2 regions of the Streptomyces sp. NPDC087787 genome follow, and region 2 is predicted to be linked to the other one. Evidence: riboswitches for the same ligand, from Rfam matches in the RefSeq annotation. Region 2 holds a riboswitch; the other holds the start of a gene.

Region 1 (11,873 bases), on a different contig from region 2:
GGAGTCCCGGGCGTCCTGGTCTGCAGCGGCAGTACGGAGGTCACCGAGGTGTCGCGGCGGGCCGACCTCGTGGTGGACGGCCCCGCCGGGGTGGTGGCACTGCTGAGGAACCTGGCCGACCGCCTCGCGTAGCCTCGCGTAGCCCCCCGTCCGTTCAGCCGCCCAGCTCCTGGAGCTGGTCCAGGAACCACTGGGCGGGCGGCAGCGCGGTCGCGGCCGCGGCCAGCCGCTTCGTCCGCTCCGCCCGCTCGGGATCCGGCATGTTCAGCGCCCGGTGCAGCGCACCGGCCGTCCCCACCACGTCGTACGGGTTGACGACGACCGCGTCCTCGCCCAGCTCCGCGTACGCCCCCGCCTCCCGCGACAGCACCAGCGCGCACCCCGAGTCGGAGACGACCGGCACCTCCTTGGCGACCAGGTTCATCCCGTCCCGGATGGGGTTGACCAGGGCCACGTCGGCGATCCGGTACGCCGCGAGCGACCGCGCGAAGTCGTCCTCCACGTGCAGCAGGACGGGGGTCCAGCCGGGCGTCCCGTACCGGGCGTTGATCTCCTCGGCCACCCGCCGCACCTGCTCCGTGTACTCCCGGTACACCGCGAGGTCCTGCCGCGAGGGGTAGGCGAACGCCACGTGCACCACCCGCTCGCGCCACTGCGGGCGCTGCTCCAGCAGCTCCCGGTACGCGTGCAGCCCCCGCACGATGTTCTTGGACAGCTCGGTCCGGTCCACCCGCACGATCGTCCGGCGCGGGCCACCGTCCGGTCCGGTGCCGATCTCCTCGCGCAGCGCCGCCATCCGCTCCTCGACGTCGGCCCGGTGCGACCGTTCCCGCAGGAACTCCGCGTCCGCGCCCAGCCCGTGCACCCCGATCCGGGTACCCCCGAGCCCGCCGACGAGCGCGTCGCAGCACCCGGCGAACGCGTCGGCCCACCGCTGGGTGAGGAAGCCCAGCCGGTCCGCGCCCAGCATTCCGCGCAGCACCTGCTCGGCGATGTCGTCGGGGAGGATCCGGAAGTAGTCCGCCGGCGCCCACGGCGTGTGCGAGAAGTGCCCGATGCGCACATCGGGCCGGAAATCGCGCAGCATCCCCGGCACGAGCGTCAGGTGGTAGTCCTGCACCACCACGGCCGCCCCCTCGGCCGCCTCCTCCGCGAGCGCCTCGGCGAAGGCCAGGTTGTAGGCCTCGTAGGACTTCCACAGGCGCCGGAACCCGGCGTCGAAGACCGGCTCCAGCGGGGTCTGGTACAGCATGTGGTGGACGAACCACAGCACCGAGTTGGCGATGCCGTTGTAGGCGTCGGAGAAGACCCGCGCGTCGATGTCGAGCATCCGCACCTGCTGCCCGCCGGTCGCCTCGGACGGCAGCCGGCGCCCGCCCTCGAAGCGGCCCGCCGCCTCCCGGTCGGCGTCGCTCAGCGCGGCGCACACCCACACCACCCCCGCCTCCGGGCCGATCGCGGAGAGCCCGGACACCAGCCCCCCGCCACCGCGCCGGGAGTGGAGTGAGCCGTCCTCGCGCACCTGATACGAAACCGGGCCGCGATTGGACGCGACCAGCACCTCGGCACCGTGCGTAGAAGCCATAAGCCTCAACCTAGCCCGGCCCCGAAACGCTCAAACGTACGGTTCCGCTTCGTAGCCGCCGGAAAGCGGGCGAGGCCGTTGTTTCACGCCACCTGCCGGGCCGCGTACTCCGCGACCTCGGCCATCGGCGGACGCTCCTCGGTGTCCACGGGGTGCGTCCGCGGCTCGAAGCCGTTCTCGCCGCGCTCGAACTGGGTGAGCCTGGGGCGCACGAGATGGCCGCGGGCCAGGCGGAGCTGGGCGGTGCGGTAGATCGCGGCGGCCATCCTGCCGAGCGCCTGCCCGTCCTGGTGCCGGTGCCTGCGCACCCCGACGTCGACCTGCGCGAGCGCGTCCAGGCCCACCAGGTGCAGCGCGTCGACCAGCATGCCCAGCTCGACGCCGTAGCCGACCGGGAAGGGCAGCTGTTCGAGGAGTGAGCGGCGGGCCGCGTACTCGCCGCCGAGCGGCTGCACGAAGCCGGCGAGCTGCGGCCAGTGCATGTTGAGCAGCGGGCGCGCCATCAGCTCGGTGACCCGTCCGCCCTGCCTGGCGGCGGCCGAGGCGGAGGCGTCCCGGCCGGGCACGGTGAAGGGGCGGTCGTACATCGCCTTGACCAGGTCGACGTCGCGTTCGGTGAGCAGCGGGCCCACGATGCCGGTGACGAAGTCGGAGGAGAACTCCCGCAGATCGGCGTCGACGAAGCAGATGACGTCCCCGCGGGTGACGAGCAGGGAGCGCCACAGCACCTCGCCCTTGCCCGGCACCGCGGGCAGGCGCGGCAGGATCTCGTCGCGGCGCACCACCCGGGCGCCCGCGGCGGCGGCCACCTCGAAGGTGCGGTCGGTGGAGCCCGAGTCGACGACGACGATCTCGTCGACGAGCGGCGCCCGCTCCACCAGGTCGCGGCGGATCACCGCGACGATGTCGCCGACCGTCGCCTCCTCGTTCAGCGCGGGCAGCACCACGGAGACCGACTGACCGGTGCGCTGCTTGGCCGCCAGGATCTGGTGCAGCGGCCGGTCGGCGACGGACCAGGAGCGGGTGGCCAGCCAGCGCTCGACTTCTTCCAGCACGGTCAGCGGCTCCTCACTGTCGTCCCGCGACTGTCGTCTCGCGGTGTCGTCTCGCGGTTCGGACGACCGTCTCCGCCGTCCTGGCCTTCCGTTACAGTCTTGAACAACGCGGACGACCATCCCATGCCGGGGGTCGACTCCGCCTCACAACCGAATACAGCTCATCCAGAGGGGCAGAGGGACACGGCCCGATGAAGCCCCGGCAACCCTCCAGCCGGTTCTCGTATCGACCGCTGTGCGCGCACAGCCGATCGTCCTCGCGAGGCTCCCGGCTAGGGAAGGTGCCAAATCCGTCTCACGGCGAGATGCGTCGTGAGGAAGATGAGGAGAAAGGGCCTCGCCTCACATGGCTGTGCAGACCGTTGCAAGCAGCACCGATTCCACCGTGGACCTCGGCCCCGCCGCGGCACTGAGCTGTCGCGAGTGCGGTCACCGCGTCCCTCTCGGCCCGGTCTTCGCCTGCGAGGAGTGTTTCGGCCCGCTGGAGATCGCCTACGACTTCTCGGCCTACGACACCGAGGAGCTGCGCAAGCGGATCGAAGCGGGCCCCGCGAACATCTGGCGCTACGCGCCGCTGCTGCCCGTCCCCGCGGACGTCGCCGGCAAGCCGAACCTGAACCCGGGCTGGACCAAGCTCGTCCAGGCCGACCGCCTCGCCGGTGAACTGGGCGTGACCGGCGGGCTGTACGTGAAGGACGACTCCGGCAACCCGACGCACTCCTTCAAGGACCGCGTGGTCGCCCAGGCGCTGGAGGCGGCCCGCGCCTTCGGCTTCACCACGCTCTCCTGCTCCTCGACCGGCAACCTGGCCGGTGCCGTCGGCGCCGCGGCCGCCCGTGCCGGACTGCGCTCCTGCGTGTTCATCCCGCACGACCTGGAGCAGGGCAAGGTCGTGATGGCCGCGATCTACGGCGGCGAACTCGTCGGCATCGAGGGCAACTACGACGACGTGAACCGCTTCTGCTCCGAGCTGATCGGCGATCCGGCCGGCGAGGGCTGGGGCTTCGTCAACGTCAACCTGCGGCCGTACTACGCCGAGGGCTCCAAGACGCTGGCGTACGAGATCTGCGAGCAGCTCGGCTGGCGGCTGCCGGACCAGATCGTCGTGCCGATCGCCTCGGGCTCCCAGCTCACCAAGGTCGACAAGGGCCTGCGGGAGCTGATCGAACTCGGACTGGTCGAGGACCGGCCGTACAAGATCTTCGGCGCCCAGGCCGAGGGCTGCTCTCCGGTGTCCACCGCCTTCAAGGCCGGCCACGACGTCGTGCGGCCGCAGAAGCCGGACACCATCGCCAAGTCCCTGGCCATCGGCAACCCGGCCGACGGCCCGTACGTCCTGGACATCGCGCGCCGCACCGGAGGCGCGGTGGAGGACGTGACCGACGAGCAGGTCGTCGACGCGATCAGGCTGCTGGCGCGGACCGAGGGCATCTTCGCGGAGACCGCGGGCGGTGTGACGGTCGGCGTGACGAAGAAGCTGGTCGAGAACGGCGTCCTCGACCCGACGAAGACCACCGTCGTCCTCAACACCGGCGACGGGCTGAAGACCCTGGACGCGGTGGCCGGCACCGGCCTGACCGCGACGATCCGTCCGACCCTGGACTCCTTCCGAGAGGCTGGCCTGGCATGAGCGTGACCGTCCGCATCCCCACCATCCTGCGCACCTACACCGGCGGGCGGGCCGAGGTGAGCGCCGAGGGCGCGACCCTGTCCGACGTCATCTCTGACCTGGAGAAGAACCACACGGGCATCGCGGCCCGGGTCCTGGACGACCAGGGCAAGCTGCGCCGCTTCGTCAACGTGTACGTCAACGACGACGACGTCCGGTTCGAGCAGGGCCTTCAGACGGCCACTCCGGACGGCGCGGGCGTCTCGATCATCCCCGCGGTCGCCGGCGGCTGATCATTACCTTCGGTAATTCCGGTCACGCAGAGTTCATCGAGTTGCCCCTTCCGTGAGAGATACGGAGGGGGCAATTCTGTGTGATTGAACGCGGTAGAGTTGGGGAACGCGCCCCCGAACTCGGAATCCGGGGCCATGGAATCCTGCCGTGGGCCCGGTAAGAAGTAGCCAAAGTCTGCGAGCCTTTTGTGGTATTTGCCTTGTTCGTGGGGCCCGAATTGCCCTGAATTCGCGTGAATTCTTCCTATATTCCGGACCGTGTGCGTCCAGATTTCTCGTCCGATTGACCTGTTGCAGAGGGCAGTTGGGCAGATACATTCGGCCGCGGTCGACGCGTTCCGGCGCACGCCCCCGATTCACGGGGGGTGAGGTCTGACCCGGGTCCGCGAAGTGCGGATCTGTGCAAGGGCCAGTAATAGGGGAGTTAGGCATGGCTCAGGGCACCGTCAAGTGGTTCAACGCGGAGAAGGGGTACGGCTTCATCGCGGTCGACGGTGGTGCGGACGTCTTCGTCCACTACAGCGCGATCCAGATGGACGGCTACCGCACGCTGGAAGAGGGCCAGCGGGTCGAGTTCGAGATCTCGCAGGGCCAGAAGGGTCCGCAGGCCGACATGGTCCGCGTCACGGCCTGAATCGCGCGACCACCGCAAGCGACGTTCTTCTTCGGAAGGGCCCGCACCTCCGCTGCCGGGGTGCGGGCCCTTCGCCGTGCCCGCGCCCCGCCCGGGTGTGCCGGCCTCGTGCGCGGCTCCCTCGCCGGGGCCGGCCGCCGGTGTTCGCGCGCGGCTGACTCCCCGCCGACCACCCCGAAGGCGCTTGCGCCCACCCGTCACCCGACCGCCACCCCTCATCGAGCCCGCTTCGCGGGCGCACCTTGCACTCGGAGGGGTCGAGTGCTAATCATTGGCGTTAGCACTCTGAAGGTGAGAGTGACAACGAAGGACCGGGTCGGTGAGGCCACGGGCCAGGTGGGGCAAGGAACCACCTCAGGCCGGGGCCGTCCGTCGCGGGCGCGGGCGCGGTCCGAAGGAATCACCCCCAGTCCTGGAGGGACCACTTCACATGGCCAAGATCATCGCGTTCGACGAGGAGGCGCGGCGAGGCCTCGAGCGCGGCATGAACCAGCTCGCGGACGCCGTCAAGGTGACCCTCGGCCCCAAGGGCCGCAACGTCGTCCTCGAGAAGAAGTGGGGTGCCCCCACGATCACCAACGACGGTGTCTCCATCGCCAAGGAGATCGAGCTCGAGGACCCGTACGAGAAGATCGGCGCCGAGCTGGTCAAGGAAGTCGCCAAGAAGACGGACGACGTCGCCGGTGACGGTACGACCACCGCGACCGTGCTCGCCCAGGCCCTGGTCAAGGAAGGCCTGCGCAACGTCGCCGCCGGTGCCAACCCGATGGCCCTGAAGCGCGGTATCGAGCGCGCCGTCGAGGCCGTCTCCGCCGCCCTGCTCGACCAGGCCAAGGAGGTCGAGACCAAGGAGCAGATCGCCTCCACCGCCTCCATCTCCGCCGCCGACACCCAGATCGGCGAGCTCATCGCCGAGGCCATGGACAAGGTCGGCAAGGAAGGCGTCATCACCGTCGAGGAGTCGCAGACCTTCGGGCTCGAGCTCGAGCTCACCGAGGGCATGCGCTTCGACAAGGGTTACATCTCCGCCTACTTCGCGACCGACATGGAGCGCATGGAGGCGTCGCTCGAGGACCCGTACATCCTCATCGCCAACTCCAAGATCTCCTCGGTCAAGGACCTGCTCCCGCTCCTGGAGAAGGTCATGCAGTCGGGCAAGCCGCTGCTGATCATCGCCGAGGACGTCGAGGGTGAGGCCCTGTCGACCCTGGTCGTCAACAAGATCCGCGGCACCTTCAAGTCCGTCGCCGTCAAGGCCCCGGGCTTCGGCGACCGCCGCAAGGCCATGCTCGGCGACATCGCCATCCTCACGGGCGGCGAGGTCATCTCCGAGGAGGTCGGCCTCAAGCTGGAGAACGCGACCCTGGACCTCCTGGGCCGCGCCCGCAAGGTCGTCATCACCAAGGACGAGACCACCATCGTCGACGGTGCCGGCTCGACCGACCAGGTCGCGGGCCGCGTGAACCAGATCCGCGCCGAGATCGAGAACAGCGACTCGGACTACGACCGCGAGAAGCTCCAGGAGCGCCTGGCGAAGCTCGCCGGCGGTGTCGCGGTCATCAAGGCCGGTGCCGCCACCGAGGTGGAGCTCAAGGAGCGCAAGCACCGCATCGAGGACGCCGTGCGCAACGCCAAGGCGGCCGTCGAGGAGGGCATCGTCGCCGGTGGTGGCGTGGCCCTGCTCCAGACCACCAGCGTCTTCGACAAGCTGGAGCTCGAGGGTGACGAGGCGACCGGCGCACAGGCCGTGAAGCTCGCCCTGGAGGCCCCGCTCAAGCAGATCGCCGTCAACGCCGGCCTCGAGGGCGGCGTCGTGGTGGAGAAGGTCCGCAACCTCACCCCGGGCCACGGCCTGAACGCCGCGACCGGTGAGTACGTCGACCTGGTCGCCGAGGGCATCATCGACCCGGCGAAGGTGACCCGTTCCGCGCTGCAGAACGCCGCCTCCATCGCCGCGCTGTTCCTCACCACCGAGGCCGTCATCGCCGACAAGCCGGAGAAGGCCGCCGCGCCGGCCGGCGGCGGCATGCCGGGCGGTGACATGGACTTCTGATCCCTCAAAGGATCGGATCCGTCCTTCACGTACCGAGGGCGGCACTCCCTGGAGACAGGGGGTGCCGCCCTCGGGCGTGTTCCGGGTCACAGGAGTGGATCAGTGGAATGCCGTGGCCGGTGGGGCAGTTGACGCCGGTGCCCGGCCAGGCGCGCGTGCGTGCCGGCCGGTACCGACCACGATTTCGAGGAGCCCCCCACCGTGACCGTCACCGCTTCCGAATCCGGGTCCGCGTCCCGCGCGGCCGAGATCCTCTCCCGCCCCGTCACGCTGAACGGCCTCACCGTCCCCAACCGGATCGTGATGGCGCCGATGACCCGGATGTTCTCGCCGGGCGGCGTCCCCGGCGAGGACGTGCTGTCGTACTACGCCCGCCGTGCCGCCGCGGGTGTCGGCCTGATCGTCACCGAGGGCACCTACGTGGGGCACGACTCGGCCGGGCAGAGCGACCGCGTGCCGCGGTTCCACGGCGAGGAGCAGCTCGCGGGCTGGGCGAAGGTCGCCGAGGCCGTGCACGCGGCGGGCGGCACGATCGTGCCCCAGCTCTGGCACATCGGCATGGTGCGCAAGCCGGGCCAGCAGCCGTTCCCCGAGGCGCCCGCCGTGGGCCCCTCCGGGCTGCGCATCGGCGAGTCCGAGGTGACCGGCAGGGCGATGACGCGGACCGACCTGGACGACGTCATCGGCGCGTTCGCCGAGGCGGCCGCCACCGCGGAGCGCATCGGCTTCGACGGCGTGGAACTGCACGGCGCCCACGGCTACCTGCTCGACCAGTTCCTCTGGGCGGGCACCAACCGCCGCACCGACGCCTACGGCGGCGACGCGGTGGCCCGTACGAGGTTCGCGGCGGAGCTCGTGGCGGCGGTACGCGCGTCCGTCTCGCCCGGCTTCCCGGTCCTCTTCCGGTACTCCCAGTGGAAGTCGGGAGCCTACGACGCCCGTCTGGCCGAGACGCCCGAGGAGCTGGAGGCGATCCTGTCGCCGCTCGCCGCGGCCGGGGTGGACGTCTTCCACGCCTCCACGCGCCGCCACTGGATGCCGGAGTTCGAGGGCTCGGACCTCAACCTCGCGGGCTGGACCAAGAAGCTGACGGGCAAGCAGGCCATCACCGTCGGCTCGGTGGGTCTGGACGGCGACTTCGTCAAGGCGTTCCAGGGTGAGGGCGCGGAGGTCGGCAGCCTCGACAACCTGCTGGACCGGCTGGAGCGCGACGAGTTCGACCTGGTGGCCGTGGGCCGCGCGCTGCTCCAGGACCCCGAGTGGGCGGCGAAGGTCCTCGGCGGCCGCTTCGACGAGCTGAAGCCGTACGACGCGGCGGCGCTGGAGACGCTGAGTTGAGCTGACACGAGTCGCGGGGCGGCGGCTGCCTCAGGGCGGGCGCCGCCCCTTCTCCTGTGTCTCTTCGGCCCGGCGGCCCGTCCGGACTCTGCCCCGGGGGCCTTCCCGGCGGGATATTCACTTGCTTAAGTCAATCAAGTCCAATTAAGGTTGCCTGAGTCAAGTACACCTGCTCTCCGACGGAGACCTTCCTTCATGTCCGACGCACTCGCCCGGCCCGCCGCGGCCGGGCAATCCGCGCCCCGGCCCAACGCCGTCGTGGCCGTACTCGCCTTCGGCGGCATCGTGGTCTCGCTGATGCAGACCCTGGTGATCCCGATCATTCCCGAGCTGCCCCAGCTCCTGCACGCCTCGGCGTCGGACACCGTATGGGCCGTCACCGCCACGCTGCTCGCCGCGGCCGTGGCCACCCCGGTCACGGGCCGCCTCGGCGACATGTACGGCAAGCGCCGCATGCTCCTGCTGAGCCTGGCCATGCTGGTGGCCGGCTCGGTCACGGCCGCGCTGAGCGACTCCCTGACGCCGATGATCGTCGGCCGGGCCCTGCAAGGCCTCGCCTCCGGCGTCATCCCGCTCGGCATCAGCATCATGCGCGACGAACTGCCCGCCGAGCGGCTCGGTTCGGCGACCGCGATGATCAGCGCCTCGCTCGGTGTCGGCGGCGCCCTCGGACTGCCCGCCGCCGCGCTGATCGCCGAGAACCTCAACTGGCACATGCTGTTCTGGGTCTCGGCCGGCCTGGGCGTCGTGGCGGCGGCACTGGTGCTGGGCCTCGTGCCCGAGTCGGCGGTGCGCACCGGCGGCCGCTTCGACCTTCCCGGCGCCATCGGTATGGCGGTGGGCCTGGTCTGCCTGCTGCTGGCGATCTCCAAGGGCGCCGACTGGGGCTGGGGCAGCGGCACGACCCTGGGCCTGTTCGCGGCGGCGGCCGTGGTCCTGGTCGTCTGGGGCCTGTTCGAACTGCGCGTCGAGGAACCCCTGGTGGACCTGCGCACCACGGCCCGCCGCCAGGTGCTGGTGACCAACCTCGCCTCGGTGGCCATCGGCTTCGCGATGTTCTCGATGTCCCTGGTCATCCCGCAGCTGCTGCAACTGCCCGAGCAGACCGGCTACGGCCTCGGCAGGTCGCTGCTGGCGTCCGGCCTGGTCATGGCGCCCTCCGGCCTGGTCATGATGGCCGTCGCCCCGGTGTCGGCGATCGTCTCGCGGACCAGGGGCCCCAAGGTGACGCTGATGATCGGCGCGCTGATCGTGGCCGCCGGCTACGGCCTCAACATCGCCCTGATGAGCGAGGTCTGGCACTTCGTCCTGACGTCCTGCGTGATCGGCGCCGGCATCGGCTTCACCTACGGCTCGATGCCCGCGCTCATCATGAGCGCCGTCCCCGCCTCCGAGACGGGTGCGGCGAACAGCCTCAACACCCTGATGCGCTCGATCGGCACGTCGGTCGCCAGCGCGGTCGCGGGCGTGGTCCTGTCCCACATGACCACCGCCTTCGGGCCCTACCAGCTGCCCTCCGAGGACGGCTTCCGCACGGTCCTCGCCATCGGCGGCGGCGCCGCCCTGCTCGGCTTCCTGGTCGCGTCCTTCATCCCGCGCCCGCGCCCCGCGGCGCCGGGGGAGCCGACGGCGGCCGGTGAGCCCGCGCCCGCCGGGGCGAAGGTGCCGTAGGCGCCGGCCCCACGCCCTACGGGTTGCCCGGGTTGCCCATGGGCTCGATGTCGGCCCGCGCCGGATGGCCCCAGATCCGCACCACCTCGTAGTCCGTGAACTCGTGCACGAGCCGGTAGGCGGGGGCGGCGCGCGGGGCCCGGAGCTGGGCGGCGATGAACAGCTCGGCCTCGCGCCGGTCCCGGCGCGGAGTCCCGCACAACTGCCACTCCCGCCCGTTCCACAGCTCCGGCAGCCACCGCTGCTGGGGCTGCGGCCGGTCCTCGCGGACGCCGTAGCGGGACGGGGCGGAGGCGGCGGGCCCGGCGGCGCGGCGCGCGTACGAGGCGTACGCCCCGTCGACCTCGGAGCGGCGGGCGGCCCGGCGCCGGGTCTCGCACAGCAGACACAGGTCGGGCGCGCTCTCGTCGACGGGCCCGTTCGGATGCTCGGGGCAGCGGGTGGCGGGCGCGGCCGTCGTGACGGTCTCGTCCAGCAGGTCGAGAGCGCGCCGGAGGTCCGCCTTCACCTCGTGGAGCCTGGCGTCGGGCGTCTCCGCGGAGAGCGCCTCGCCGTGCTCGCCGAGCAGACGCAGTGCCCGCCCGAGGGCGGTGAGCTGGGCGTGGTTCATGGTGTCCTCCAGCGTAGGACGCCCCGGCCGGTGGGGGAGCCCCCGGCCCGCCCGTTCGCTCCCGCCGCCGGTCACGGGCCCGCAGGCCTCAGTCCCTCGCCCGCTCCAGTGCCGCGCGCAGATGGCCGTCGGACTGCTCCAGGAGGCGGGTCGCCGTGGGGCCGTCGAGGCCGGCGAGGAGGACGAGGACGGCGGTCTTCACCTCGCCGTCCGCGGCCGCGAGGGCCCGTTCGATCTCGTCGTCCGGCGCGCCCGTGGCCAGGGCGACGATGCGCCGGGAGCGGGCGCGGAGCTTGTCGTTGGAGGCCCGCACGTCGACCATCAGGTTTCCGTAGGTCTTGCCCAGCCGGATCATCGTGATCGTCGAGAGCATGTTGAGGACCAGCTTCTGCGCCGTGCCGGCCTTCAGACGGGTGGAGCCGGTCAGCAGCTCGGGGCCGACGACGACCTCGATGCCGTGCTCGGCGGCGGCCGCCAGCGCGCTGTTCGCGTTGCAGGACAGGCCGACGGTCAGGGCGCCCAGGGCGCGGGCGTGCTCCACCGCGCCGATGGCGTAGGGGGTACGGCCGGAGGCGGAGACGCCCACCACCGTGTCGTCCGGCGTGAGGCCGAGGGTGTCGAGCGCTTCTGCCGCCAGCTCCTTGGAGTCCTCCGCGCCCTCGACCGAGGTCACCATGGCCTGCGGGCCGCCCGCGATCACCCCGACGACCTGGGAGGGGCGGGTGTTGAAGGTCGGTGGGCACTCCGAGGCGTCCAGGACCCCCAGCCGTCCGGCGGTGCCCGCGCCGGCGTAGACCAGCCGGCCGCCGCGCGCCATCCGCTCGGCCACGGCGTCGATCGCGGCGGCGATCTGCGGCAGCCGCTCGGCCACGGCGGTGGGCACGGTGGCGTCCTCGGCGTTCATCAGCCGGGCGATCTCCAGCGTCGGCAGCCGGTCGATCTCCGCCAGCTCGGGGCGGAACGCCTCGGTCGTCAGTGACTCCAACTCGGAGCGCAGCTCGCGGTAGTGGGGCGTGGAGGTCATG
Region 2 (11,873 bases):
CGCCGGGTCGTGGTGGAGGACCGCCGCCGCCCGCCGGTCGAGCACCCGCTGCACCTCGGCCCTCGCGGTGTCGGCCGCGGACGGCCCGCCGCAGGCCGTCAGGGACGCCAGCAGCAGGCACACCGCCATCACCGAGGATTTCGACGCCCGCCCGCGACCAGCCATTTCCCGATCGTACGGCGGCACCGGGACGGCCGTCAGACCCTGGTCACCGACGAGATCGGCATCATGTTCACCGGGTCGTAGCGCACCGGCGCTCCCGGGTGTGGCGCGTGGATCACCCGGCCGTTGCCCGCGTACATCGCGACATGGCCCGCGTCGGAGCGGTAGACGACCAGGTCGCCGGGCCGGGCCTCGGACAACGGGATCCGCCGGCCCGCGTTGCGCTGCTCCTGCGAGGTGCGCGGCAGATGCACTCCGGCCTGCGCGTACGACCACTGCATCAGGCCCGAACAGTCGAATCCCGTGGGCCCGTTGGCGCCCCAGACGTAGGGACGGCCGAGGGCGGAGCGGGCGGCGGCGAAGGCGGCGGCCGCGCGGCCGGAGGCGGCCGGGCCGGCGTCGAGACCGGGGAAGAGATCCTCGCGGCCGGACCGGGAGGACCGGTCGTAGTCCGCGCGCTCCGACGCCGGCAGGGCGGAGAGGAGTTGCCGGGCCCGGGCGAGCTTCCGCTCGATCGTCCGTTTGTGGGTCGCGGCCGCCTTGCGGTTCCTGTCCAGTTCGGCGAGGGAGCCGGTGGCCTCGATGCGGTCCTGCGAGAGTTCGCGCAGCACCCGCCGCAGGTCATTCAGTTCGCCGGTCTGGTGGTCGGTGATCCGGTCGAGCGTGGCGGCCTTGTCGAGGTAGTCGGCCGGGTCGCGGGAGAACAGCAGGGCGATCGACGGGTCGAAGCCGGAACGGTACTGGGCCCCGGCCAGCGAACCCAGCGACTCCCTGAGGTCGTTGACGCGCTGCTGCCGTCGGGCGATGCGGTCCTGCAGGTCGTGCACCCGGGTGCGCAGGAGGCCGGCTCGCTCACCTGCCTTGTCGAAGGCCTCGGTCGCCTTCTCGGCCTCCTGGTAGAGGCGGTCGACCTCGGACCGGGCGTCGCCGCGCGGAGCGGCGACGGCCGAGGTGGCCGGTACGGCGCCGAGAGCGGCGGCCGCGACGGACAGAACGCAGAACGCGGCGCCCGCGCCCCGGTCGAACCCGGACGGTGCTGGGCGGCGATGAGACCCCACGGGAAGCCGTACTCCCTCCACTGGCGGACACTGACCGCTTCCCGTGTCCGTGGCGCCGAGGAGCGCCCGGTCTGCGGGAAACGCGCCAGACAGTAGCCGCGCGGACACACCGCGACCAAAGCCGCCGAGGGGGCACCGAACGCGGCCGCCCCGCCTCTGACGCAGGTCAGGGCGGGGCGCGGGGTCACCGTGGGGTGCCGGGATTCGCCCGTTCGGGCGAGTGGGAGAGGGGCTCTCCCGCAGAGGCGTCAGATGCGGACGCCGAACTGGAAGGGCATGTTGCTGATCGGCTCGTAGCGCACGACGGTGCCCGTGCGCGGGGCGTGCAGCACCTGGCCGTTGCCCGCGTAGAGGCCGACGTGGTGCAGATCGCCGTAGAAGATGATCAGGTCGCCGACCTGGAGCTGGCTCTGCGAGTAGATCCTGGTGCCCGCGTTGGCCTGTGCCTCGGAGGTGCGCGGGATGCTGACACCGGCCTGGGCGTACGCCCACGAGGTCAGACCCGAGCAGTCGTAGGAGGACGGACCGGTGGCGCCGTAGACGTAGGGCGAGCCGATCTTGGACTGGGCGGCGGCGAACGCGGCGCCGGCCCGGCCGGAGGCGGGGGCGGCGTTGCCGAGCTGCACTCGGTCGGCGGAGGCCCGGCTGGCCCGGTCCTGCTCGGCGGCGAGGGCGGCCTTCTCCTGGGCGGTGAGGCTGTTCAGGAGCCGCTGCGCCTCGGCGAGCTTGCCCTGGACCTCCGTCTTCTTCTTGCCCAGCTCGGTGCGGGTGGCGGCGAGGTCCTTCAGCTTCGAGGAGGCCTCGGACCGCTCCTGGGCGAGCTCGCGCTGCTTGTCCTGGATCTTCTTCAGCGCCTCGACCTGCTGGCCGCTCAACTGGTCGAGCGTGGAGGCCTTGTCGAGGTAGTCGTCCGGGTCGGAGGACAGGAAGAGCTGGAGCGAGGGGTCTATGCCACCGGTGCGGTACTGGCCTGCGGCCAGCGAACCGAGGCCGTCACGCAGCTTGTTGAGATCCTGCTGGCCGCGGGCGACGTTGTCCTGGATGGTGGAGATCTCCTTCTGGAGCTTCTCCTGCTTCTCCTTGGCCCCGTTGTACTTCTCGGTGGCCTGCTCGGCCTGCTCGTAGAGCTCGTCGACCTTGGACTTGACTTCGTCCTTGCTCGGCTTCGCGCTCGGGGCTGCGTTGGCGGCCTGGGCACTGATCGCTACGGCCGCTGCCGCCGCGGTGGTGAGCACAGTCACACGCGCACGGCTGGGTTGCTTGGGTCGACGGTGGGACGCCACGGAAGCGAGCTCCTTCTTCTGAGTGATCACCCGCTCGGAGGTTCGAGTTCGACCCTAGTGACCTCATCGTGATGAATTCAAATCCTGCGGCGGAAAATCCCACCACCCGCTGCATTCTTTGCCCATAACTCACCAGCAGTGAGGACCACTTGACCCTGCGTCGCGTGACGCTTCCGACCAATTCGGGAATGCGGCCCGTATGTTGCGCTTAAGGCTTTTCGCGACCCTACGTCCGTTTTCAGCCGCGCGAGAGCCGCTTCAGGAGCACCACCGAGGCCACCGGCCGCGCCCCCGCCTTCGCGACCCCGTCGGCGACCTCGCGGTCGGTCGAGGCGACGATCACCGGCCGGCCGGGCGGCTCGGCCCGCACCAGCTGACGGATCAGCTCGTCCGCCGTGACCCCCGGCTTGGAGAACAGCACCCGCACGCCGCGCGGCGGCGCGAGAAGCACCGGCGCGACCAGCTCGGCCCCGTCGAAGACACAGGTGACCTCGGCGCCGGTCTGCGCGGCGAGCTGCGAGAGCTGCCCCAGCAGCCTCAGCCGCTGCTTCTCCAGCGGCATCTGCGGATAGCCGGTCTTGGTGACGTTGTAGCCGTCGACGACCAGATGCGCCTGCGGCAGCGCGAGCAACTGGTCGAGAATCGCCGGGTCGTGCTCGGACAGCGCGCGGGCGGCGATGTCCTTGGGGGTCATCCGGCCCGGCTCCACCGCGTCCACGGTCTCCGCCGGGCGCACCGACACCGGCGGCAGCGCCAGCTCCCGGCGCAGCCCCTGGGCCGCGTCGAGGACGGTGTCCAGCAGCAGCCGCACCCGCATGTCCTCCACGCTGCGCCCCTCGCGGGCCGCCCGGCGGGCGGCCTCCAGCGCGGCCTCCGCCTCCCCCAGGCGCGCCTTGAGCCGGCGGGTCTCGCTCTCGGCGGCCGACACCTGCGCCTGCCCCTCGGCCCGGGCGGCCTCCAGCTCGCCCCGCGCCTTGCGCAGCGCGGCCTCACCACGCTTGACGTCGCTGTGCGCGGCCCGCAGCCTGCGGTGCAGCGACTCGGCCTCCCTCCGGGCGGCGTCCAGCTCGGCCCGCAGCCGCTCGGTGTCGGCCCGGTTCTGCTCACGGGCCGCCGCCAGCTCGGCGCGCAGCCGTTCCAGTTCGGCCCGGCTCTCCTCGTCGGCACGCTCGGCGTCCGCCCGCTGGGCCTCCTCGCCCGCGGCGGCGACCAGCTTCACCCAGCCCGGCGGTCGCAGCACGTAGGCCGCGGCCGCCACGTCGAGCGGGTCCGCGGCCGGGGGCGGCGAGCCGGAGTCGAGGGCGGCCGACAGCTCCGGCTGGGCCTCCTTGAACTTGTCGCCGACGCGCTGGCGGAACAGCGGATCGGTCTCGAGCGCGGCCGCCATCGCGTTGCCGGCGAACTTCGCCCGGCGGCTGGGCGTGAACCGGGCGTACTGCCGCAGCTGCGCGGGCAGTTCCCCGAACGTCAGTGCCCCGAAGGAGTCGGAGACGATCTGGACGACCCGGCGGCGCACTCCGTCGGGCAGGGGACGGTCGAGCACCTCGGCGGCGCCGTCGCCCGGCCCCCCGCCTTGTGTCTCCGCCATCCGTCACCCCAATGCCTCAATGCCTCGATACCCCGCGGCCTCCCGCGGGGGTCGCCCGTGAGGGCCCGTTCCACTCAGGAGCCGGCGCCCGGCCTGTCCACGAGTTCCACCTGGTCCACGGCGTTGCACCAGCGGCAGCGCACCGACTCGATCGTCTCACTGACCACCTCGCGCTCCTCGACCTGCGGCTCTCCGGCCAGGTCCAGGTGCACGTACTCGACGACCTTCGACGAGCGGGTCACGTCGAAACGGGTGAGATTGCCGCACAGGGTGCAGCGCCACCGCGTCGTGGCGGTCGGCAGGGGAACCGTCATCGTGACTGTTCGCTTCCTTCTGTGGTCCGTGACGCGCCAGTTTCCCTGGGCGTGTGGCACGTAACCCTACGGCCTGGCGGGGACTCGGCGCCGGTCCATCCACGGCGGCGAGGCGGTCTGTGCGGTTGCGTCCCGTTACGCCATGCTCTGTGCACATGATCGGCAACAGGTACACGGTGGCCGCCCGGACGATCGAGGCGGCCAGGGCGGTACGGAGCATGCAGGCGCCGGTGACGTGCGCCCTGATCGTCCTGTGCTGTCTGATCTTCGTGACCGGCCCGGCCTCGGGTCTCAATCCCTCCTACGGCACCGGGGACGCGCTGCTGCTCGCCCAGCGGGCCTACTTCCGGCGGTGGGGCGTGGTCCCCGCCGACTTGTTCACCGGCTCACCGCGGGCCGCCCTCACTCCCGCGACGGCCCTGTTCGTGCACGGCAGCTGGGTGCACCTGCTCGGCAACATGCTCTTCCTCCACGTCTTCGGGGCGATGACCGAGGAGCGCATGGGCCGCGTCCGGTTCACGCTGTTCTACGTCGGCTGCGGCTACCTGGCCCTGGTGGGCTACGCGGCCGCCAACGCCGCCTCCGGGCAGAGCCTGGTGGGAGCCTCGGGCGCGATCTCGGCGGTCCTCGGGGCGTTTCTCCTTCTGTTCCCCAGCGCCCGGGTGACCAGTCTCTTCCCGTTCCTGTTCTTCCTGCCGCTGCGTTTTCCCGCGTGGGTGGTCCTGCCCTTCTGGGCGGCACTCCAGTGGCTGGCCGCGGGACGCGCCGCCGAGGGACCGCAGGTCGCCTACCTGGCCCATGTGGTGGGCTTCGCCCTGGGCTTCGCCTGCGCGTGGCCCTGGTCCGGCCAGATCAGAGGGCGCGTAGCGCGGCCTTGGAAGGGTGGTGGCGGGAGACGGGAGGGCTAGAGTGAAGCCCGCCCCTGCTCCGGCCCCCGAGGGAGAGAACCAGCCGTGATCACCGCGATCGTCCTCATCAAGACCAGCGTGGACCGGATTCCCGAGATCGCCGAGCAGATCGCCTCACTGGACTCGGTCAGCGAGGTCTTCTCCGTCACCGGCACGTACGACCTGATCGCCATGGTCCGGGTGCGGCAGCACGAGGACCTCGCGGAGGTCATCCCGGGGCGGATCAGCAAGATCCCGGGCGTCGAGGGGACGGACACGCACGTGGCCTTCCGCACGTACTCGCAGCACGACCTGGAGGCGGCGTTCGCCATCGGGCTGGACTCCTGACCAGCGCGAACGCCGGACCACCACAGGCGCCGGACCACCACGGACGCCCGGCGGCTCCGGACGTCCGACCGCCCCGGGCTCCTCACCGCCCGGGGCTCCTGGGCGGGCGGATCACACCGCGGGGACGCAGCGGCCGTCCTCCGTGCGGTACGTCCACTTCGCGCCCTCGCGGACCAGTTCCCGCACCGCGGCCACGAAGCGGTCCACGTGCTCGTCGGGCGTGCCCGCGCCGAAGCTCACCCTGATGGCGTTGAGGGACTTCTCGCCCGGGGCGGCCTCGGGCGCGCCGCACTCGCCCTGGCTCTGCGGATCGCCGCCCAGCAGGGTGCGGACCAGGGGGTGGGCGCAGAAGAGGCCGTCGCGTACGCCGATGCCGTACTCGGCGGAGAGGGCGGCGGCGAAGTGGGAGCTGTTCCAGCCCGCCACGACGAAGGAGACGACGCCGACCCGCGGGGCGTCGTCGCCGAACAGGGACAGGACCCTGACCTCGGGCACCTCGGCCAGACCGGCCCGCACCTTGCGGATCAGGTGCCGCTCACGCGCGACGAGCTCGTCGAATCCGGCCTCGGTCAGCGCCGCGCAGGCCGAGGCGACGGCGTAGGCGCCGATGACGTTCGGGGAGCCGGCCTCGTGGCGGGCGGGCGACTCGTGCCAGCGCACGTCCACGGACCCGTCGGCGCGCCGCGCCACCGTACGGCTCGCGCCGCCGCCCGCGAGGTACGGCTCGGCCTCGCGCAGCCAGTCGGCACGGCCGGCGAGCACACCGGAGCCGAAGGGCGCGTACAGCTTGTGGCCGGAGAAGGCGACCCAGTCGACGTCGAGGTCGCGGACGGACACCGGGTGGTGCGGGGCGAGCTGGGCGGCGTCCAGGACGATCCGGGCGCCGTGCGCGTGGGCGGCGGCGGCCAGTTCCCGTACGGGCCACAGCTCGCCGGTGACGTTGGAGGCGCCGGTGACGCACACCAGGGCCGGGCCGTGGGGGAAGCGGTCGGCGAGGGCCCGCTCCAGGGTCGCCACCGCGTGATCCGGGGTGCGCGGGGCGTCGAGGTACGTCACCCGCGCGTCCCGCCACGGCAGCAGCGAGGCGTGGTGCTCGGTCTCGAAGACGAAGACCTGGCAGTCCGCGGGCAGCGCGCGGGCGAGCAGGTTGAGGGAGTCGGTGGTGGACCGGGTGAACACCACCTGGTCCTCCGCACGGCAGTCCAGGAACTCCGCGACCGTCCCGCGGGCGTTCTCGAACAGGTCGGTGGAGAGCTGGGAGAGGTAGCCGGCGCCGCGGTGGACGCTGCCGTAGTACGGCGCGTACGCGGCGACGTCGTCCCAGACCCGCTGGAGGGCGGGCGCGCTGGCCGCGTAGTCGAGCGCCGCGTAGGTGACCTCCCCGCCGGTGACGAGGGGGACGGTGACGTCGCGGCCCAGGACGGGCAGCGGCTCCGGGATGTCACGGCGAACGGGCTGGTCGGCGGGAACGGCGGACACGGACGTGGACACGGACATGGGTGAACTCCCGTGGAAGCAGGCGGCATCGCCACGCGAGCGGACACGGCTCAAGCGCGGAGAAGGTGAAAAGGGGGGTGCGGAGGCGGGGCTCTACGCCCTAACGCATTCGCTTGCTCACGGAAGGCTCCCTCGTACGACCAGGACCCCTGGTGCTGCGAGGGGTCCGCGCTTGCCGTAGGCCTCGCTGCCTACGACCTGGTCCTCACCCGGGGCACCCCGCCACGGACGGAGGGTTGCCGGACAGCCGGCCGGGGCCACATGGCTGTCACTCATGACCTGGTTCAGCATCCTGCCACACGGTCTTCCACGCGCAAGGCGCAGTCCGGATCGTGGACTGCGCCCTGCGAGGGAAAACGCGGCTATCAGGCGTTGCTGGCGGCCACCCAGCGCTCCAGCGTGCGCTTGGCGGACCCGGAGTCGATCGACTCCGCCGCGCGGTCCATGCCCGCCCGGATCTGCTCGGCGAGGGTGCCCGACCCCGGCTGCAGCGCCACCAGCGCCGCCGCGGAGTTCAGTAGGACGGCGTCCCGTACGGGCCCCTCCTCACCGTCCAGCAGGCGCCGGGCCACCTCGGCGTTGTACGAGGCGTCCCCGCCCCGCAGCGCCTCCACGGGCACCAGCTCGATGCCGACGTCCCGCGGGTCGAAGCGCTCCTGGGTCACCTCCCCGTCCCGGACGATCCAGACCCGTGAGGTGGCGGTCGTGGTGAGCTCGTCGAGGCCGTCGTCGCCCCGGAAGACCAGGGAGGAGTGGCCGCGTTCGGCGAAGACGCCGGCGACGACCGGTGCCATGCGCGGATCCGCGACCCCGACGGCCTGTGCCCGCACCCTGGCCGGGTTGGTCAGCGGGCCGAGCACGTTGAACACCGTGCGGATGGCCAACTGGCCGCGGGCGGCGCCCACGTGGCGCAGCGCCGGATGGAACTTGACCGCGAAGCAGAAGGTGATGCCCGCCTCCTGCGCCACCTCGGCCACCCGCCGCGGCGTCAGCTCCAGATTGACGCCGAGCTTTCCCAGCACGTCCGAGGCCCCGGAGGCGGAGGACGCGGCCCGGTTGCCGTGCTTGACGACACTGGCGCCGGTGCCTGCCACGACGATCGAGGACATGGTGGAGATGTTCACGGTCTTCGCGCCGTCGCCGCCGGTGCCGACGATGTCGACGGTCGCGCCGGGCACCTCGATCACATTGGCGTGCTCGTACATGGTGCGGACCAGGCCGGTGATCTCCTCCACCGTCTCGCCCTTGGCCCGCAGGGCCACCACGAACCCGGCGATCTGCGCGTCGGTCGCCTCGCCGCGCATGATCAGGTCCATCGCCCAGGCGGTCTCGTCGGCGGTGAGGTTCCGGCCCTCCAGCAGGCCGTTCAGCAGGGCGGGCCAGGAGCGGCCCGCCGCGGTGTCGCCTCCAGCGGGGGTCACAGCGTTCATATGCCGCTCCTGGGTCGGTGTCCCGCACTGCGGGGACGCGAGTCTCGAACAGGTCCACCCTATCCAGCCCCGGACACCGCGAAGGGCCCCGTCCGGGGATCGGACGGGGCCCTTCGACCGTGGCGTGGCGACGCTCAGCGGTCAGTGATCAGTGGTGGCCGTGGCCGCTCGTGATCTCCCTGTACTCCTCGACGGTCGGCTTCGGGATCTGGTTGTCCTCGCCGTAGTACGCGTTGCTGAGCTTGGCGCGGAGCTTCTGCGAGCCCTTGATCTTGCGTTCGACACCGTTCTCGTCGACCGCCGGACCGATCTCGGCCGGCTCGTACTGGTCGTGCGCCGTGAGCGTGAAGAGCTGCTCCTGGCTCAGCGGCTCGTGCACCTCGATGAACTCACCGTGCGGCAGGCGCTTGATGATGCCGGTCTCGCGGCCGTGCAGCACCTTGTCCTTGTCGCGGCGCTGGAGGCCGAGGCAGATCCGCTTGGTGGCGACGAACGCGATGACCGGTCCGACGAAGAAGCCGATCCGGACGAACCAGGTGACCGCGTTGATCGACAGGTGGAAGTGCGTGGCCCACAGGTCGTTGCCGCCGCCGACCAGCGTGATCATGTACATCGTGATCCAGGCGACACCGAACGCGGTACGCGTCGGGGCGTTGCGCGGGCGGTCCAGGATGTGGTGCTCGCGCTTGTCGCCGGTGATCCACGACTCGATGAACGGGTAGACCGCCAGCGCGGCCAGCACCAGGCCGAAGAGGACCAGCGGGATGAACACGCCCAGGACGAGCGTGTGGCCCCAGAAGTTGACCTCCCAGCCCGGCATGAAGCGGACCAGACCCTCGGCGAAGCCCATGTACCAGTCGGGCTGGGCGCCGGTGGACACCTGGTCCGGACGGTACGGGCCGATCACCCAGATCGCGTTGATCTCCACGATCGCCGCGATGACCGCGAGGACACCGAAGACCAGGAAGAAGAAGCCGCCGGCCTTGGCCATGTACACCGGCAGCAGCGGCATGCCCACGACGTTCTTGTTGCTCTTGCCGGGACCCGCGAACTGCGTGTGCTTGTGGTAGAAGACCAGGATCAGGTGGGCGACCACCAGGCCCAGCATGATGCCGGGCAGCAGCAGGATGTGGATCGAGTAGAACCGCGCCACGAAGTCGTGGCCGGGGAACTCGCCGCCGAAGAGGAAGTACGAGATGTACGTGCCGACGATCGGCATGGACAGGATCGCGCCCTCGGTGAAGCGGACACCGGTGCCGGAGAGCAGGTCGTCCGGGAGCGAGTAACCGGTGAAACCGGTGAACATGCCCAGGGCGAACAGCAGGAAGCCGAACAGCCAGTTGATCTCACGCGGCTTGCGGAACGCGCCGGTGAAGAACACGCGCATCATGTGCACGAACATGCCGGCGAGGAAGATCAACGCGGCCCAGTGGTGGATCTGCCGGATGAGCAGACCACCGCGCACCTCGAAGGAGATGTGCATGGTCGAGTTGAACGCCTCGGACACCAGCTGACCCTGCAGCGGGACGTACGAGCCGTTGTACACCACCTCGTTCATCGAGGGGTGGAAGAACAGCGTCAGGTACACACCCGTGAGGATGATGATGATGAAGCTGTACAGGCAGACTTCGCCCAACATGAACGACCAGTGGTCGGGGAAGATCTTGCGCATGTTGGCCTTGGCCAGGGAGTAGATCCCCAGCCGGCCGTCGGCCCAGTCGGCGATCCGCTCGCCGGCCGGTGCCTTCCCGCGAGAGCGGCCCGCCGCGCCGGCGGCGGACGGATTCGTGTTGGCTGCTGATGTACTCATCCGCGCTCCCAGAATGCAGGACCGACGGGCTCCTCGAAGTCGCCGAGCGCCTGGAGGTAACCCTCGCTGTCCACGCCGATGCGCAGCTGCGGCAGAGCGTGGCCGGCGGGGCCGAAGATCACTCGGGCACCGTCGGAGAGGTCGAAGGTGGACTGGTGGCACGGGCACAGGGCGTGGTGCGTCTGCTGCTCGTACAGGGAGATCGGGCAGCCCACGTGGGTGCAGATCTTCGAGAAGGCGACGATGCCCTCGTGTCCCCAGTCGAGTTCGCGCTTGTCCTTGATGTCGCCCGGCTCGAGCCGGATGATCATCAGGGCCGCCTTGGCGATCTCGTTGGCGAAGTCCTCGTCCGTCTCCTTGAGACCGCCGGGCATCGCGAAGGTGAGCGAGCCGACCGAGACGTCCTCGGGACGCAGCGGAAGGTTGGTGTTCATGTTGACGAGGCGCTTGCCCTTGGCCCACAGCGTGTGGCGCAGGCTGGTCCCGGGCAGCGGGCCCAGGTCGCGCAGCAGCATGACGCCGGACAGCGGCACCAGCGTGAGCGCGCCGAGCATCGTGTTGCGGATCAGCTTGCGACGGCCGATCGCCGACTCCTTGGCGCCCTGCTTGAAGTCCGCGTGGACCTTCGCACGGACCTCGGGGGACGCCTCGATCGGGTGACGCTCGTCGGCGACCTCGACGTCGGACATCAGGGTGCGGGCCCAGTGGACCGCGCCCGCGCCGATCGCGAACAGCGCCACGCCCAGCGTCAGGCCGAGCGCGAAGTTCAGCGCGTTGATGTGCCCGAGCGGGAAGACGAAGATCGACTTGTCGTGCGGGATCGTCACGTACGAGGCGATGAAGCCGATGGTGGCCAGCATCGACACCGTGAACATCAGGGCGACGGCGCGCTCTGACCGCTTGGCGGCCCGCTCGTCGATGTCCTGGATGCGGTGCTCGTGGGGCGGCAGTCCCGGGTCGGCGAACGGGGCCCGCTCGTCCGCCACGGAGACCGCGCCGCGCCCGTGCTCGTGGGCTGCCTGCTCTGCGGGCAGGTTCTCTTCAGGAATGTCTTGGCTACTCATGACTTCTTGGCCTTTGCGGTCCGAGCGGCGACCCAGACGGCGACCGCGACAAGGGCACCCAGCCCGAAGATCCAGGCGAACAGACCCTCGGTGACCGGTCCGAGGCCACCCAGGTCCATACCGCCCGGGGTCGTGGTCTCGTCACCGTTGACCGCGTCGAGGTACGCGATGATGTCCTTCTTGTTCTTCTCCGGCAGCAGCGTGTCGGGGAAGGAAGGCATGTTCTGCGGGCCGGTCTGCATGGCCTCGTAGATGTGCTTGTTGCTCACACCCGTGAGGTTCGGGGCGTACTTGCCGTGCGTCAGCGCACCGCCCTTGCCGGTGAAGTTGTGGCACTGGGCGCAGTTGGTGCGGAACAGCTCACCGCCCTTGGCGGCGTCCGCGCCCTCGGGGCTGTACTGGTTGGCCATCGGCACGTTGGGGCCGGCGCCC

The links. A riboswitch is a leader RNA that binds a small molecule or an ion and turns the genes downstream of it on or off. The one in region 2 is predicted to bind S-adenosylmethionine.
Region 1: another riboswitch for S-adenosylmethionine. It lies ahead of thrC (threonine synthase); the one in region 2 lies ahead of ACIOWN_RS02110 (aminotransferase class V-fold PLP-dependent enzyme).

The regions. Positions count from the first base shown of each region.
Region 1 covers NZ_JBIUVQ010000009.1:151,434-163,306, reverse strand. The annotation lists gene otsB (trehalose-phosphatase) at 1-132, shown strand, start outside; gene ACIOWN_RS16790 (trehalose-6-phosphate synthase) at 155-1,585, opposite strand; gene ACIOWN_RS16785 (glucosyl-3-phosphoglycerate synthase) at 1,669-2,640, opposite strand; SAM riboswitch class I at 2,799-2,968, shown strand; gene thrC (threonine synthase) at 2,987-4,270, shown strand; gene ACIOWN_RS16775 (MoaD/ThiS family protein) at 4,267-4,542, shown strand; gene ACIOWN_RS16770 (cold-shock protein) at 4,973-5,176, shown strand; gene groL (chaperonin GroEL) at 5,607-7,229, shown strand; gene ACIOWN_RS16760 (NADH:flavin oxidoreductase) at 7,431-8,567, shown strand; gene ACIOWN_RS16755 (MFS transporter) at 8,763-10,238, shown strand; gene ACIOWN_RS16750 (hypothetical protein) at 10,255-10,848, opposite strand; gene murQ (N-acetylmuramic acid 6-phosphate etherase) at 10,937-11,872, opposite strand.
Region 2 covers NZ_JBIUVQ010000001.1:449,909-461,781, reverse strand. The annotation lists gene ACIOWN_RS02145 (hypothetical protein) at 1-165, opposite strand, end outside; gene ACIOWN_RS02140 (NlpC/P60 family protein) at 198-1,220, opposite strand; gene ACIOWN_RS02135 (NlpC/P60 family protein) at 1,469-2,503, opposite strand; gene ACIOWN_RS02130 (NYN domain-containing protein) at 2,742-4,091, opposite strand; gene ACIOWN_RS02125 (hypothetical protein) at 4,166-4,405, opposite strand; partial or broken gene ACIOWN_RS02120 (rhomboid family intramembrane serine protease) at 4,561-5,362, shown strand; gene ACIOWN_RS02115 (Lrp/AsnC family transcriptional regulator) at 5,359-5,640, shown strand; gene ACIOWN_RS02110 (aminotransferase class V-fold PLP-dependent enzyme) at 5,752-7,137, opposite strand; SAM riboswitch class IV at 7,301-7,417, opposite strand; gene trpD (anthranilate phosphoribosyltransferase) at 7,503-8,567, opposite strand; gene ACIOWN_RS02100 (cytochrome bc complex cytochrome b subunit) at 8,716-10,377, opposite strand; gene ACIOWN_RS02095 (Rieske 2Fe-2S domain-containing protein) at 10,374-11,441, opposite strand; gene ACIOWN_RS02090 (c-type cytochrome) at 11,438-11,873, opposite strand, start outside.